4 regions of the Bacillus paranthracis genome follow, and region 1 is predicted to be linked to each of the others. Evidence: predicted binding sites of a transcription regulator. Region 1 holds the regulator's gene; each other region holds the start of a gene.
What was found. The regulator Rex, encoded in region 1, represses fermentation and respiration genes when NADH is low (regulators of the CRP and FNR family bind a similar motif). The targets are predictions, from matches to a motif close to TTGTGAAATATTTCACAA.

Region 2: the regulator Rex is predicted to act here: its motif matches at 2,406-2,423, upstream of adhE (bifunctional acetaldehyde-CoA/alcohol dehydrogenase).
Region 3: the regulator Rex is predicted to act here: its motif matches at 2,014-2,031, upstream of NLJ82_RS23920 (L-lactate dehydrogenase).
Region 4: the regulator Rex is predicted to act here: its motif matches at 2,420-2,437, upstream of hcp (hydroxylamine reductase).

The regions. Positions count from the first base shown of each region.
Region 1 covers NZ_CP101135.1:266,001-270,214, forward strand. Annotated here, with positions in the region: gene NLJ82_RS01535 (ABC-F family ATP-binding cassette domain-containing protein) at 1-1,516, opposite strand, end outside; gene NLJ82_RS01540 (redox-sensing transcriptional repressor Rex) at 1,704-2,333, shown strand; gene NLJ82_RS01545 (YdiK family protein) at 2,363-2,554, opposite strand; gene NLJ82_RS01550 (CPBP family intramembrane glutamic endopeptidase) at 2,551-3,300, opposite strand; gene groES (co-chaperone GroES) at 3,702-3,986, shown strand; gene groL (chaperonin GroEL) at 4,025-4,214, shown strand, end outside.
Region 2 covers NZ_CP101135.1:4,099,907-4,104,120, forward strand. Annotated here, with positions in the region: gene adhE (bifunctional acetaldehyde-CoA/alcohol dehydrogenase) at 1-2,211, opposite strand, end outside; gene NLJ82_RS21250 (bifunctional cystathionine gamma-lyase/homocysteine desulfhydrase) at 2,471-3,604, opposite strand; gene NLJ82_RS21255 (O-acetylserine dependent cystathionine beta-synthase) at 3,608-4,214, opposite strand, start outside.
Region 3 covers NZ_CP101135.1:4,622,924-4,627,137, forward strand. Annotated here, with positions in the region: gene NLJ82_RS23915 (S8 family serine peptidase) at 1-773, shown strand, start outside; gene NLJ82_RS23920 (L-lactate dehydrogenase) at 953-1,897, opposite strand; tRNA gene NLJ82_RS23925 (tRNA-Glu) at 2,553-2,624, opposite strand; tRNA gene NLJ82_RS23930 (tRNA-Ser) at 2,631-2,721, opposite strand; tRNA gene NLJ82_RS23935 (tRNA-Asn) at 2,729-2,803, opposite strand; tRNA gene NLJ82_RS23940 (tRNA-Ile) at 2,811-2,887, opposite strand; tRNA gene NLJ82_RS23945 (tRNA-Gly) at 2,898-2,968, opposite strand; tRNA gene NLJ82_RS23950 (tRNA-Lys) at 2,982-3,057, opposite strand; tRNA gene NLJ82_RS23955 (tRNA-Thr) at 3,068-3,143, opposite strand; tRNA gene NLJ82_RS23960 (tRNA-Phe) at 3,158-3,233, opposite strand; tRNA gene NLJ82_RS23965 (tRNA-Asp) at 3,246-3,321, opposite strand; tRNA gene NLJ82_RS23970 (tRNA-Met) at 3,323-3,399, opposite strand; tRNA gene NLJ82_RS23975 (tRNA-Ser) at 3,427-3,519, opposite strand; tRNA gene NLJ82_RS23980 (tRNA-Ile) at 3,537-3,613, opposite strand; tRNA gene NLJ82_RS23985 (tRNA-Met) at 3,618-3,694, opposite strand; tRNA gene NLJ82_RS23990 (tRNA-Ala) at 3,715-3,787, opposite strand; tRNA gene NLJ82_RS23995 (tRNA-Pro) at 3,804-3,877, opposite strand; tRNA gene NLJ82_RS24000 (tRNA-Arg) at 3,888-3,961, opposite strand; tRNA gene NLJ82_RS24005 (tRNA-Leu) at 3,965-4,053, opposite strand; tRNA gene NLJ82_RS24010 (tRNA-Gly) at 4,070-4,144, opposite strand; tRNA gene NLJ82_RS24015 (tRNA-Leu) at 4,174-4,214, opposite strand, start outside.
Region 4 covers NZ_CP101135.1:3,167,181-3,171,394, forward strand. Annotated here, with positions in the region: gene NLJ82_RS16245 (DUF1048 domain-containing protein) at 1-248, opposite strand, end outside; gene NLJ82_RS16250 (PadR family transcriptional regulator) at 325-645, opposite strand; gene hcp (hydroxylamine reductase) at 1,070-2,356, opposite strand; gene NLJ82_RS16260 (hypothetical protein) at 2,632-3,663, shown strand; gene bla2 (BcII family subclass B1 metallo-beta-lactamase) at 4,100-4,214, opposite strand, start outside.

The DNA of each region.
Region 1 (4,214 bases):
AGTAGCGGTCATGAGATACAAAGAGAAGGGTACCAGGATAATCAATTAAAGCATTCTCCAAAATCTCTTTACTATTTAAATCAAGATGGTTTGTAGGCTCATCGAGAATTAATAAATTCGATTTTTGCATCATAAGTTTGGCAAGAGCTAAACGAGCTTTCTGTCCACCGCTAAGAGAAGATACTGGCTTTAATACATCATCTCCTGTGAATAAGAAGTTACCTAATATCGTGCGAATTTCTTTTTCAGGTTGCAGTGGATATTCATCCCATAGCTCATTTAAAACTCGCTTAGAAGATGTTAAATTAGCTTGTTCCTGATCATAATAACCAACAGAGACATTAGATCCGAAAGAAACCTCACCATGTAATAATGGTAACTTATTCACAATGGATTTTAATAATGTGGATTTCCCAATTCCATTTGGACCAACTAAAGCAACACTATCTCCGCGAGTTAAGCGCATTGTTACATGTTCAATAATTGGATCCTTATCATAGCCGATAGTTGCGTCCTTTACTTGTAAAACATCATTTCCACTTTGTTTTTCAATATCGAAGTGGAAGGAAGCTGACTTAGAATCCCCTAATGGTCTTGTTAATAATTCCATACGGTCTAATTGTTTACGGCGGCTTTGCGCACGTTTTGTCGTAGATGCACGAGCTATATTTTTTTGAACGAAGTCCTCTAGCTTAGCAATCTCATCTTGTTGTTTTTCATAACGTTTCATTTCTTGCTCGTATAGTGCTGATTTTAAGTCTAAATATTTACTGTAGTTACCAACAAATCGTCTACTTTCTTTATTCGAAATTTCATATACTTGTGTAACAAGTTTATCTAAGAAATAACGGTCATGGGAAACGATTAGTATTGCCCCAGGATAACCTTGTAAATATTGTTCAAGCCATGTTAATGTTTCGATGTCTAAATGGTTTGTAGGCTCGTCCAAAATAAGTAAGTCTGGTTTCGTTAATAATAATTTACCGAGAGCTAATCGTGTTTTTTGTCCACCGCTTAATGTCGAAATCGTCGTCTGGTGCGTTTCAACTGGGAAGCCAAGACCACTTAAAATCGAACGGATATCTGCTTCGTACTGATAGCCACCTTGATCTTTATAATCTAATTGTAATTGGTCATAATCAGCTAATAATCTTTCATATGTAGCCTCGTTTGAAAAGTTTTCTTCTTTTCCCATCTCTTGCTCTAGCCTTCGAAGTTTTGTCTCCATTTGCTGCAAGTGTGTAAAGACGGTTAACATTTCATCCCAAATTGTTAAAGATGTTTCTAAACCGGTATTTTGAGCTAAATATCCAATTGAGACATCTTTCGGTTTTATAATTTCTCCACCATCATGAGATAGCTCACCCGCTATTATTTTTAATAATGTAGATTTTCCAGCGCCATTTCGTCCGACTAATGCGATACGATCTTTCGTTTGAACTTCTAATTTTATATTTGAAAGAATCGTTTCTGCACCGTATAATTTCGAAAGCGCGTTTACTTGTAATAAAATCAATGTTTTCACCTCAAATAATTTCTTAACTTTGCCATGTTTATATTTCTCAATCATACTAAAAATAGTGTATAGTTTAAAATACAGAGAGAATACTTCTTCTTTCTATTATACAAGGAATTTAATAAGTGCTAAACTTCTGTATTTAATTAAAGCATATGAATAAAGATAGGAAGAGAGGAGAGGTTATATGGAGCAGCAGAAAATTCCACAAGCCACTGCTAAGAGATTGCCTCTATACTATCGATTTATCCAAAACTTATCTTTGTCTGGTAAGCAACGTGTTTCATCAGCCGAATTAAGTGAAGCGGTAAAGGTTGATTCCGCAACGATTCGAAGAGATTTCTCATACTTTGGAGCATTAGGGAAAAAAGGATATGGATATAACGTAAATTATTTATTATCATTTTTCCGTGAAACACTCGACCAAGATGATATAACACGTGTAGCGCTTATTGGAGTAGGTAATTTAGGGACCGCTTTCTTACATTATAATTTCACGAAAAACAATAATACAAAAATTGAAATGGCGTTTGATATTAGTGAAGAGAAAGTTGGAACAGAAATCGGAGGCATTCCTGTATATCACTTAGATGAATTAGAAGAACGTTTATCATCTGATATACAAGTGGCAATATTAACAGTACCCGCTACAGTAGCACAATCTGTAGCTGATAGATTGGCAGAAACAAACGTGCATGGTATTTTGAATTTCACACCAGCACGATTAAATGTGTCAGACAATATAAGAATTCATCATATTGATTTAGCAGTAGAGTTACAAACATTAGTTTACTTTTTGAAGAATTATCCACAATAAAACGCAGAGGAAGCGACCTCTGCGTTTTATTATTGTTTTTTCTTTGTGAATTTAACTAAGATGAGGCGAAGTGCCAAATTAAAATCAATCGTCGCCATAACTGCAAATAGTATTGTCCACATATTCCAAATTGTATCTGTTACATTCCTAATGGCTAGATGTGTAAAGATACATCCTAGAAGGAAGTACAATATAGCCATGAACAATGGTGAGTTTCTCATACTAAAAATCCTCCGATAAAGCCTTGCATTTTTTCAGCTTCTTTAATCATTTCTTGAATTTGTTCGTTACTCACTAAAACTTGGGCAATTGCAACTAATGTATTCATTGCAACATGAGCTGCGATAGGGACGATAATACGCTTCGTTTTTACATATAAGAAGGCGAATACGAGCCCCATAGCAGTGTATACCAATAAGTGAGTGAAATCAAAATGAATTGCTGCGAATACGAGAGAACTAATGATAGCAGCAATAAAGAAGTTAAACTTCTTATAAAGTGTACCAAATAAAATTTTCCTAAATACGATTTCTTCCAAAATAGGCCCTATTATAGAGATGACGATAAGGAACCAAGGTGTCGTTCTTGCGATATCCATAAGTCTCGCTGTATTTTCAGATCCAGGTTTAATACCTAATACATACATTTCAATCATACCAGCAATACTTTGCGAGAAAAATGCTAAGAAGAACCCGATAAAAATCCAACCAATCGTAGCTGGAACAGTAGAACGCTTTGTATCTAAATGTCTGTCGCGAATATCTGTTCTAAGTAACCAAAGTACGATACATAATGCAATAAAGAAGCTAATGATCGCCCAGTGACCAGTTATGAGTTGAAATTTCTCTTCCCTAGTGAATCCCCTGTTATCATAAAGCCCAGTTTTCAGAAGAAGTGGTAATCCAGCAATTGATGATAACTGCATTAAAATGTATGTAACGATAACCCACCAATATTGTTTTTTCAAATGGTTTAACCATCCTTTCTAACTCTAGTGTATGAGATAAGGTAGGATAACATGTAAATATGCTACCTACGATATAAACCTTACTTACATTATGTTTTTTTTGTAAATCCTTATTTGAAATTATAATAGAAGACAGGAGAAAGTTGTGTGTGTAGCGAAAACAACTTAGGGTGTCCTTTCATATTGTAACATACGAGTAGTGGAAACAACGATTCATATAGTAAAGGTAGAAGAAGAGGAACTCTATATAGAAAAATTTATAGCGTAATTTGCGAAAAAATTATGATTTTTTTACTTGCAAAAGAAATTGAGATTATTTATTATTATAAGTGTGTTAGCACTCGGGTGACTTGAGTGCTAATAAATAAAATTTACATAACAAAATGAGGAGGTTATTGTTCATGCTAAAGCCATTAGGTGATCGCGTTGTAATTGAGCTTGTTCAAGCGGAAGAAAAAACAGCAAGTGGTATTGTATTACCAGACACAGCAAAAGAAAAACCACAAGAGGGTAAAGTTATTGCAGTAGGTACTGGTCGAGTGCTTGAAAATGGTGAGCGTGTTGCTTTAGAGGTAGCAGCAGGTGATCTTATCATCTTCTCAAAATATGCAGGTACTGAAGTAAAATATGAAGGTACAGACTACTTGATTTTACGTGAAAGTGACATTTTAGCAGTTATCGGTTAATTATATAAATCTTAAAAAATCCAAGGGGGTCAATTATTATGGCAAAAGATATTAAATTTAGTGAAGAAGCACGTCGTTCGATGCTTCGCGGTGTCGACACTCTTGCAAATGCAGTAAAAGTAACGCTTGGACCAAAAGGTCGTAACGTTGTTCTTGAGAAAAAATTCGGTTCACCACTTATTACAAATGACGGTGTAACAATCGCAAAAGAAATTGAATTAGAAGATG
Region 2 (4,214 bases), 1.4 Mb from region 1:
TTCTGGTCCAATTTTATGTGCTAAGCTGTGATTAATACCTAGAAAAGCATTTGCAAATGCCATTCCTGCGATTGCAGAAGCATTGTGCATTTTTTCTCGTGCTTCTTCATCATTTCCATCTTTAAATGCTCTTGGTAAATATTTAAATACGAGATCAATGGCCTTTAATGCTAATCCATCTGTATAGTCATTTGCTAAAACAGACACATACGCCTCGATTGCATGCGTTAATACGTCCATGCCAGTGTCTGCTGTTACATGTGGTGGTACTGTCATTACAAATTGTGGATCAACAATTGCTACATCTGGCGTTAATTCATAATCCGCGAGTGGATACTTTATATTATTTTTCTTATCTGTAATAACCGCAAATGGTGTCACTTCTGATCCTGTTCCAGATGTTGTTGGAATGGCAACAAACTGCGCCTTACTTCCTAATTCCGGATATTTACATGTACGTTTTCTTATATCTAAAAACTTCTGTTTAATTCCATAGAATGTTGTTTCTGGGTGCTCATAGAAAAGCCACATCCCTTTTGCTGCATCCATCGCTGAACCACCACCAAGTGCGATAATTACATCCGGCTGAAAACTTCTCATCATTTCCGCACCTTTAAACACAGTTTCATCTGATGGATCTGGCTCAACCTCAAAGAAAACTTCAACTTTCACATCATTTGCATGTTTACGTAAATAATGCGAGACCGTATCTACATATCCGTGCTCAACCATTCCTGGATCTGTTACAATAAATGCACGTGAAATGTTAGGCATATTTGCTAAATATGCTGTCGCATGTTTTTCAAAATAAATTTTTGGTGGTAATTTGAACCACTGCATATTCTTTTTTCTATTTGCCAACCTTTTTATATTTAATAAATGCGTCGCTGTTACGTTTTGAGAAACCGAGTTTTTCCCGTAGGAACCGCAACCAAGCGTAAGTGATGGAATAAATCCATTATATATGTCACCGATTCCACCTTGTGATGAAGGGGCATTTACAATAAGGCGGCAAGCTTTCATACGTAATCCAAATTGCTTTTGCACTTCTTTATTTACAGAATGGATAACTGCTGAATGTCCTAAACCACCGAGGTTTAACATTTCTTCACAATATGTAAATCCTTCTTCTAATGAATTTGCTTTTACACAAGCTAATACTGGACTTAACTTCTCACGAGATAGTGGATATGCGGCTCCGATGCCTTGTATTTCAGCTACAAGCATTTTTGTATTTTTAGGTACAGTAATTCCAACTAATTCGGCAATATACTGTGCGGGTTTCCCTACAATATCACTATTTACTGCACATGTATTTTCATTAATAACAAGCTTTTCTAATTTACTTCCCTCTTCCTCGGTTACAAAATAACAATCATTTGCAATCATTTCTGTTTTCACATCATCATAAATTTCCTTGTCTACAATAATTGCTTGTTCTGATGCACAAATCATACCATTATCAAATGTTTTAGATAAAATCAAATCATTAACCGCTCGTTTTATATGCGCTGATTTCTCTATATAACATGGTACATTACCAGGACCTACACCTAGCGCTGGTTTTCCAGTAGAATAAGCTGATTTCACCATACCTGCTCCTCCAGTTGCCAAAACAAGCGCAACACCTTCATGGTTCATTAATTGTTTCGTTGCTTCGACAGAAGGTCTTTCAATCCACTGAATACAATGTTTTGGTGCCCCCGCCTTCACCGCTGCATCGTATACTGCTTTCGCGGCTGCAATAGAACAGTTTTGTGCTGAAGGATGAAATGCGAAAATAATTGGATTTCTCGTTTTTATCGCGATTAATGCTTTAAACATTGTTGTCGATGTTGGATTCGTTACTGGCGTTACCCCAGCTACTACACCGACGGGCTCCGCAATTTCTATTATTTCTTCATGAGGGTCTTCGTGAATAATTCCTACTGTTTTATCTTTCTTTATGCTATGCCAAATATATTCAGTAGCAAAAATATTTTTAATACATTTATCTTCGTATACACCACGACCTGTTTCTTCAACAGCCAACTTCGCAAGTGGCATATGTTGATCAACACCTGCTAATGCCATTTCATGAACAATGTTGTCAATTTGCTCTTGTGTAAAACTTTCTAATGCTTGTAAAGCCTTCCGACCGTTATTCACTAACGTATCAATCATTTCTTTTACTTCCTGCATTTCATTTACAACTTTCTCTTTGACTACCATGTAAATTCCTCCTATTCTGCTGTCTTGGACTAAATAAGACCCTATAGGTCATAATCAGTCCCGATTAGCGCAAAAAAATAGAATTGCTTTCCTACATGAACTTCATAGTTTGTGAAGTATTTCACAAGTTTATTCGTGAGTAACACTTCATGAATTCAATATACATGAAATCATTTCATTTGTGTATGTCTATTTTGTGAAATGTTTCACAAAATAGACGTAATAAAAATGCACTGCCTATATTAGCAGTGCATTTTTATTATGCTAACGCTTGTGCTAAATCTTCAATTAAATCTTCTCCGTCTTCAATACCGACAGAAATTCGAATTAATGTATCTGTAATTCCTAATTCTTTACGACGATCTGCTGGAATTGATGCATGCGTCATTTGAGAGGGGATAGAAATTAAACTTTCTACTGCTCCTAAACTTTCAGCCAGCGTAAAGTATTGTAATCTCTCAAGTACTTTATTTAATGTTTCTTCGCTATCTACATCAAATGAGATAATAGCACCAAATCCATTTGCCTGTTCTGTTGCCAGTTCATGGTTTTGATGTGACTCAAGGCCTGGGTAATATACTTTATTTACTTTTGGGTGGTTATTTAAAAACTCAGCAATTGCACGTGAATTCGTTTCATGCTCTTCCATTCGAATTCCTAATGTTTTTAAACCACGAAGTAGTAAGAAACTATCTTGCGGACCAAGAATGCCACCTGTTGAGTTTTGTACAAAGTGAAGGTCTTCTGCTAATTGCGGGCTATTTACAACTACTAGACCTGCAACTACGTCACTATGACCTCCTAAATATTTCGTTGCACTATGAAGTACAATGTCTGCTCCTAAAGAAATCGGCGACTGCCAATATGGCGTCATGAATGTGTTATCAATAATTGTTAATAAATCTTTCTCTTTAGCAAGAGTAGATATTTTTTTAATATCAGTAATTTTTAGTAACGGATTCGTTGGTGTTTCTACATAAATCGCTTTCGTATTTGGACGAATCGCTTCTTCAACTTCCTCTAAGTTTGTTGTATCTACAAATGTATGCTCAATACCGAAGCGGTTTAACACTTTCGTAATCACGCGGTACGTTCCGCCATACACATCATCTGTTAAAATAACGTGGTCACCTTTTGAAAACAACATAATTGTAGCTGTAATAGCCGCCATTCCTGAACCAAATGCGAAACCAGCATGGCCGTTTTCTAATACCGCAATCATTTCTTCTAAAGCTGCACGTGTTGGGTTTCCTGTACGTGAATATTCATATCCTTGATGCTTACCAACTGCTTCTTGTTTGTACGTACTCGTTTGATAAATCGGTACATTTACAGATCCAGTTGAAGGTTCTCCTATGCGAATACCATGAATTAACTTTGTCTTTGCTCTCATTTTTTATTCCCATCCTTTGTATATGTCTTTACTTAAATAGCGCTCACTACTATCAGGAAAAATCGTTACAATATTTGTACCTGGCGCCGCTTTCTCTGCTTCAAGTAAACTTGCATGAAATGCTGCTCCTGAAGAGCTCCCAACAAGAAGTCCTTCTTTTTGCGCTAATTCTTTCACTCGTAAAAATGCATTTCGATCAGAAATCGTATGAATTTCATCAAAATAAGATGTTTTCAAAAATGGCGGGATGAATTCAAGGCCAATCCCTTCTGTTTCATGTGAGCCAGCTTTACCACCATTTAAAATAGATCCTTCTGGTTCCACAATAACCGTTTTTATATCTACATTTTTTTCTTTTAAATAAGATGCAGTCCCCATAAACGTACCGCCAGTTCCTGCTCCAGCAACAAATATGTTAATCTCTCCATTAAGTGCCGACCAAAGTTCAGGTCCTAATGTTTTAAAATATGCACGAGGATTTGCCTCATTTGCGAACTGACTTGGAGAGTATGAATTCGGTATCTCATTTACTAACTCTTTTGCTTTTGCAATTGCACCGGTCATTCCTTGCTCAGTCGGCGTATGCACGACCGTTGCGCCTAGTGCTTTC
Region 3 (4,214 bases), 890 kb from region 1:
CTATTGATGATAAAAACTTCGCTGGATTAGATGGTGACTTCCCGTTCATTGATATAACTTTTAAGGTAGAAAATGATGAATTTTATGAAGCAAATGCTCAATTAGATTTATCAGTGTTCGCTTACTGGAAACAAGGTGAATCAGAGCCAAATAGAATGCGTGTCCTTCAAGATCAAACATTCTCAGTTATGTCTTTAAACTCACTAGTAGAAGGAAATATTAAACCTGGTGCATTCTTAAATGAACGTGGCTATTTAGATGAGAAATTCGATTATACAAAGCTTGGCGTAAAAGTATATGCAACTGATTCTTACCGTCATAAGTTTGAAGGCTCACTAGACAAATACGGATACTTCAAACTAAATGGACTTCCTGTTAATAAACGCGACTATAACTTATATGTAGAAGTACCAGGGCATTTAACAAGCCGACTAACAACGAAACTTGGTACTGAAAAAGACGGTAAGCTACTTGGCCAATATTATTATGCACGCCTTGATGAAAACCTTGCAGGTGATGTAAATGGCGATAAAGTAATTGATATAAAAGATGCTGAAATTATCGCTAGCAACTATGGTAAAAAAGGAGTATCTGTGAAAGACGGTGACCTAAATAAAGATGGTATTGTTGACGAAAAAGATATTCGCTTCGTTGAAAAGAACTTCTTGAAAAAAGGTCCCGATGCATCTAAATCACAAACACCTGTTGAAAAATCAAAAAGCGGTACACTGGCAGATATTTTAAAGAAATTAGGATTAACGCCTAAAAAATGATAATAATAAAGAGCACTCTACCCAAAGTAGAGTGCTCTTTTCTATAAACGACCCTGATCCAGCAAAAGGGGTATATTGGGGATATACAAGGGAAACCGGAAAAGGAATTTATATTAAATTATATATAAATCCAGAAGTAAGAAGTAGTTCCCCACTTCTGGATTATTTAGCAATTATTATTATAGTACTGGTGCCATTGTTTCTTTTAATACTTTTACAGAATGAGCAAATTTCGCTTTTTCATCCTCATTTAACTCAAGCTCTACGATTTCACGTACACCTTCACGGTTAATTACAGCTGGAACACCTACGTAAGCATCTTTCTCACCGTATTGACCTTCAAGGTATGCAGATACAGTTAATACGCTGTTCTCGTTGTTTAAGATTGCTTTAGTTACACGAAGTAGTGACATACCGATTCCGTAATAAGTTGCACCTTTACGCTCGATGATATGGTAAGCTGCATCACGTACGTTTTCGAAGATTTTGTCTAAGTCTTCTTGTTTGTACTGTTCGTTGTTAGCTAAGATTGTTTCTAGTTTTTGTACACCGATAGTAGCGTGACTCCATACTGGAAGTTCAGTGTCACCGTGTTCACCAACGATGTAAGCATGAACGTTACGTGGATCTACATCTAAGTAGTCACCTAACATGTAACGGAAACGAGCAGAGTCTAAAGTAGTACCAGAACCAATTACACGCTCTTTTGGTAGACCAGATTCTTTCCAAGTTACGTAAGTTAAAATATCAACTGGGTTAGTTGCGATTAAGAAGATTCCATCGAATCCGCTATCCATAATACCGCGAACGATTTGTTTAAAGATCTTTGTATTTTTCTCAACTAAGTCTAAACGAGTTTCACCTGGCTTTTGTGGTAATCCAGCAGTGATAACTACTAAATCTGCATCTTTACAATCTGCATAGCTACCGCTCCAAACTTTTGTTGGTGATGGAGAGAATGGTACCGCATGGCTTAAGTCCATTGCTTCCCCTTCTGCTTTTGCTTCATTAACATCTACTAATACGAATTCTTCAGCTACACCTTGGTTGATCATTGAGTAAGCGTAACTACAACCTACAGCTCCTGTTCCTACTAATACTACACGATTGATACCTTTTTTCATGGTAATTTCCCCTCTCTATTGTTCACATATATTTTTTTATGATTGTTTAAGTAATTAATTAAAATACTAATTTAATGTTGTTTAACTTCTTTACATTCATATTGTAGCACGTATTATTGTGAATTACTTCACAAATTATGACCTATTTGTGAACTTTTTCACATAGAGTGTAAAGTTATTAGAATAGGTGTGGAATCCATTTCAATGGAGGCGTTTTCTTTAGATTGTGAACGTGAAATAGTTCCGTTTTATCGGTAAGTGAAATTATATCGACGATTATTTAAATATATCAACGATTTTTATAATATATCGATCGTAAATCAAATTATATCGGCGATTCGACAAGGAATATCGACTTACCGACAAAACTCGACAATAATGACAACATAAAAAAGCTGTCTTCAGTAGATTACCTACTGAGAGACAGCTTCTTCTATATATTATTTATTTTCCGCGGTAGTTCCTAATGCAGCATGCTTTATTTGAACAACCCGTATTTCGATTTTATTATTCAACTGTATCTAATAACTCTACAACTAATTCCTTAGGATCTTCCCAGCTATGATATATTTCTAAGTGCCATTTCGTTAATGACCTTGAGTATCACTTTTACACAACAAAAAAGAGATAGCAGATTATGCTATCTCTTTTAATATGACCCGTACGGGATTCGAACCCGTGTTACCGCCGTGAAAGGGCGGTGTCTTAACCACTTGACCAACGGGCCAATTACTGGCAGAGAAGAAGGGATTCGAACCCTCGCACCGCGTTCGCGATCTACTCCCTTAGCAGGGGAGCCCCTTGAGCCACTTGGGTACTTCTCTATAAATATGGCTCCGCAGGTAGGACTCGAACCTACGACCGATCGGTTAACAGCCGATAGCTCTACCACTGAGCTACTGCGGAACAATTATGGTGGGCCTAAATGGACTCGAACCATCGACCTCACGCTTATCAGGCGTGCGCTCTAACCAGCTGAGCTATAGGCCCATAATTGAAAAGCGGGTGAAGAGAATCGAACTCTCGACCAGAGCTTGGAAGGCTCTTGTTTTACCACTAAACTACACCCGCATTAAATTGTAAATGGTGAGCCATGAAGGACTCGAACCTTCGACCCTCTGATTAAAAGTCAGATGCTCTACCAACTGAGCTAATGGCTCATTTTGAAAGTGGTGCCGGCTAGAGGACTTGAACCCCCAACCTACTGATTACAAGTCAGTTGCTCTACCAATTGAGCTAAGCCGGCTTGCGACTTCAAAATGGTGGCTCGGGACGGAATCGAACCGCCGACACGAGGATTTTCAGTCCTCTGCTCTACCGACTGAGCTACCGAGCCTTTATGTAAAAATGGCGGTCCCGACCGGGGTCGAACCGGCGATCTCCTGCGTGACAGGCAGGCATGTTAACCACTACACCACGGGACCTTGGTTGCGGGGACAGGATTTGAACCTGCGACCTTCGGGTTATGAGCCCGACGAGCTACCAGACTGCTCCACCCCGCGACGATAAAATATTTAATTAAGAAAAAATGGAGGAGGTAGAGGGATTCGAACCCCCGCGCGACTCTCGCCGCCTGTCGGTTTTCAAGACCGATCCCTTCAGCCGAACTTGGGTATACCTCCGAGATATAAACTTCTAATGGTGGACCTTGTAGGACTCGAACCTACGACCGGACGGTTATGAGCCGTCTGCTCTAACCAGCTGAGCTAAAGGTCCTTTATGGTAGCGGCGGAGGGGATCGAACCCCCGACCTCACGGGTATGAACCGTACGCTCTAGCCAGCTGAGCTACACCGCCATAAATGATATTAAAATAAGTGGAGCCTAGCGGGATCGAACCGCTGACCTCCTGCGTGCAAGGCAGGCGCTCTCCCAGCTGAGCTAAGGCCCCATGTTTTTTGGGAATATCGGGAAGACAGGATTTGAACCTGCGACCCCCTGGTCCCAAACCAGGTGCTCTACCAAGCTGAGCCACTTCCCGTTAATAAAAGCGCGCCCGAGAGGAGTCGAACCCCTAACCTCTTGATCCGTAGTCAAACGCTCTATCCAATTGAGCTACGGGCGCATATGGTGCCGAGGGCGGGGGTCGAACCCGCACGGTGGTCACCCACCGCAGGATTTTAAGTCCTGTGCGTCTGCCTGTTCCGCCACCCCGGCATGTCATATTGAAAATTGGAGCGGAAGACGGGATTCGAACCCGCGACCCCAACCTTGGCAAGGTTGTATTCTACCACTGAACTACTTCCGCAAGACATGTATGAGTTATTTAATTAAAAGTGCGGGTGAAGGGAGTCGAACCCCCACGCCAAAGGCGCCAG
Region 4 (4,214 bases), 2.3 Mb from region 1:
AAAGATGCCACATCTTCCCCAGTAATATCTAGCACTTGTCTGCCTTCCGCTGCACCAGCTTCAAACAAATCGATTAATTCGTACTGAATGTGCAGCATATCCATCCCGTTTCCGGTCGAAAAATTCCACATGTAGTTTTGAATTTTCTTAAACACAAACTGATAGTCCTCTGGCAGTGCTGCAACACGTGCCATCATCATTCTGTACTCTTTTTTATCACCAATTAATTTTTTGAATATTTCCAACATTTTATTTTCCTCCTTTTTTTATAAAGCAGAACCAGAAACTCTCCAAATATGAGCCGAAACATTTTATATTATGAGGCTAGTTTGACTTCAAGACGTTAATTTTTGACGATACAAAATCCCATTTTTTCCAAAACAATTCAAGTTCCTGACGTCCAGCTTCATTTAATGAATAAAACTTACGAGGCGGTCCCATATCTGATGGTTTCTTTTCAATATTCACAAGCTTTTTCTTCTCTAATCGTACGAGGATAGTATAGACTGTTCCTTCCACGACTTCTGTAAACCCAAGATCATTCAGGTGGCGAGTAATCTCATAACCATACGTTTCACGGCGACTAATGATTTCCAGCACACACCCTTCCAGTGAACCTTTCAACATTTCAGTTAAATTTTCCATGTTCTGATCCTCCTTTACCCCCTATTCTGTCTGACTTATATTCAGTATTACAGAGTACTAAGGCGAATTTTTACTGAATAGCTTTTGAGTAAAACTACACTATTCAGTATTACTTATTACAACTACATTGTATGACTAAGTAGCGGTACATGTCAACTGATTTTCAAATTTCTTCTAAAATCCGCTATTACCTATTACTTAGTGAAAATTTTTTTTAAGAAACAACACTACTCAGTATCACCTATTACAACTACATTGTATGACTGAGTAGTTGTAAATGTCAACTCGATTTTTATATTTTTCTAAAATCAACTATTACCCACCCCGATAAAAAAAGAAAATACCCCAAAACAATAATTCTATATTTTTGTTTTGGGGCGCTATAAGCTAGCTCTCCTTCTGAATAAGACCAATCATCCTCTTGTTACGATAACATCATATCCATATCTTCTGCTGCAGTTGTAATTAATTTCAAACCGAATGTTTCTTGTAATACATCGAGCACGCCAGCTGAAATAAATTCAGGCGCCTTTGGACCGATGCGAATATCTTGAATTCCAAGACTAAATAGCCCAAGCAAAATAGCAACCGCTTTTTGTTCAAACCAAGATAAGACAATGCTTATTGGCAATTCATTCACTTCGCATTGGAAAGCATCAGCTAAAGCAGCCGCTATTTTCACTGTAGAAATGGAATTATTACATTGTCCTAAGTCGATGTAGCGCGGAATCTCGGTACCAGGTACAACGCCGTAATCCACATCATTGAAGCGGAACTTTCCGCAAGAAGTCGTTAAAATCACTGTTTCAGGCGGAAGTGACGTTGCTAATTCACGATAATATTCTCCGCCTTTTCCTGGAGCATCACAACCTGCAATAACAAAGAAACGCTTAATCTTTCCTTCTTGTACTGCCTCAATAATTTCTGGGGCTAATGATAATACTGTATGATGATGGAACCCTGTTACTAACTGTTCATCCGATTCCATATGTACTTCTGGAAGTTCTAGCGCTTTTTGAATCAATGGTGCAAAATCATCATTTTCAATTTTTTCTACGCCCTCTAGGCCGGCAATATCATATGAATAAAATCGATCAGAGTATGATCCTTTAATTGGCATAACACAGTTCGTTGTCGCTAATATGGCACCTGTAAATTTTTCAAAAAGGCGTCTTTGATCATACCATGCCTTACCGATGTTTCCTTTTAAATGTTTATATTTTTTCAGCTGCGGATACCCGTGTGCTGGTAACATTTCCGAATGCGTATAAATATTAATTTCTTTTCCTTCTGTTTGTTTTAATAATTCTTCTAACGCAAATAAATTATGGCCTGTAACTACAATAGCTTTACCTTCTACACGGTTTTGTGTAATTTGAACAGGCTCTGGCACACCAAAATGATTCGTATGTGCCTCATCTAGCAACTCCATTACCCGTAAAGCTGATTTCCCAACTTTCATAGCCATATCAATATGTTCTTGTTCATTAAAATTAGAATTTGTTAATGTCATGTACAGTGCTTCTTGCGTCGTAGCATCTACAAAAGCATCCGTATACCCTAGCTGAGCAGCATGCGTACGATAAGCCGCAATTCCTTTTAACCCAAAAACAATCGTATCTTGTAAACTCGCAATCGTTTCATTCTTGCCACAAACACCCATTACTTTACATCCGCCTGTTGGGGTTTGCTCACATTGATAACAAAACATATCATCCCACCCTCTCCCAATCATTCATTACACCCTAAGCATAATATCCATTGAAAAAAAGTGATGTGATATCAATCACAATAATATATAAAGATTTGTGACAGTTCATATTGTTGACATAATATTTTTACTATATCCTGGCATTCATACTTGCACATGATTTATTTGCATCATATATCGGTACACTTTTAAGGAATACAAATATCCTATCCACCTAACATTTCACAAATTTTTCCTTACTAATGGTACAATTAAAGTTATGGAGGGACAATATGATGGTATATATGATGTTTTATTACGGAATACTGTTTCTTATACTTGGTATTGCAGTATTTCTGTTTATTATGGCTGGGGCACGAAAAATTAGGAATAAAAATCTTTCATTCGTATTGATCGGTTTAGGGATAAATATACTTGCAAGTCCAGTGGCACTTTTTATAGGGGGGATGGCAACAGATTCTCCATATAGTACTGCACTTGATTTTTGGAAAGGATTTTTCTTTATTCAAGGAATACCTCTTTTCTTACTACTTATAGCTTTCGTTTGGTGGTTTATTTGCCCGCCAAAAGTAACAGTTCAAACGAGTATTGAAAAAGAACTTGAACAAAATAGTAAAAGCACTCAGAAAAAAAGGACACGAGGTCGTCCAATTACTGCCTTACGTATTGTAATTCCAATTATTTTAGTAGTAGGCTGTTTGTCTTACATTTTGTATTTACAGGACATTACACTTAAAAAAAGTCATTCTCCAAATAATAAAAATACGATTAAAGTAGTGAAAATAGATTCAGACTCTTCTCATGGTTCCTCTCCTGTCAGAATTAAATACGGCTTATGGGAACATTTTGACATAAGTATTGCAAATGAGGGAGAACGCCTCGATTCCTCAAACGTTTTCGTAGATTGGAAAAACGATTATGAAGCAACAATAACACTACGAGGCAAAGAATCCGTACCTGAAGTTGTGGAATTTAATGTATCAAATAAATCTAATGGTCCTGTTTTTAAGAAGGTACAAAAAATGGTCAGTTCCTTTACCTTTCAAAAAAGTGAATCTCCAAATTTAATAAATATTATCGAGCTTAGAGAAACAATAAAATCAAAAGGACCAAGTCCCAGTTCAACTGTAAGAATCTATTATGGGAAAAGAGGTAGCATTTTAGAAAAATATAAAGAGGTCACTCTTAAGGAAATGTATACGACAGATAACTTTAATATCAATTGGAGAAACGATGAACAAGTACAGGTAGAAGTATTAGAGGAAAATGTAGTAACAGCTACCATCGTGATTGATTTGTCAAAATGAATTTATTTTTCACATGTTATAACTGTGTTCTATCCGGCACACGAGAGATACATAGCATTTATAAATGAATAGATTTACAGACATGATGAACCGCCCCTTTCTTTACAATACATTTACATTACCTTAACATTGTTTACATTATTTATATGATATATTTATATAGAATCTACTTAATAAATTTCATGTACATTGTTATCTTTATAATCTCTGATTTAATTGATAAGAGATTATGTTATATTTTTTATACCAGGGGTGAATGAGGATGACTGAAACTTTAAAAACACTTATTATGCTTGATGCTACTTACGTTGTTATCGCAATTATGACGGTACTGGTATTTGTATACTTGGAATTAAAATCTCAGTAACGTATGCGGACTTCGCATTTAAATATAGTTAGAAGAAAGCGAGGAGAAAATTGTTTCTCCTCGCTTTTTTTATTTCAACAAATCCAATGTATGTAAAAGTAATCCTCTATCCCCTACTTCTCCATGACCAGGCACTACTAAATTTATATTTCCATATCGCTTCAGCACATTTTCAATCGATGTG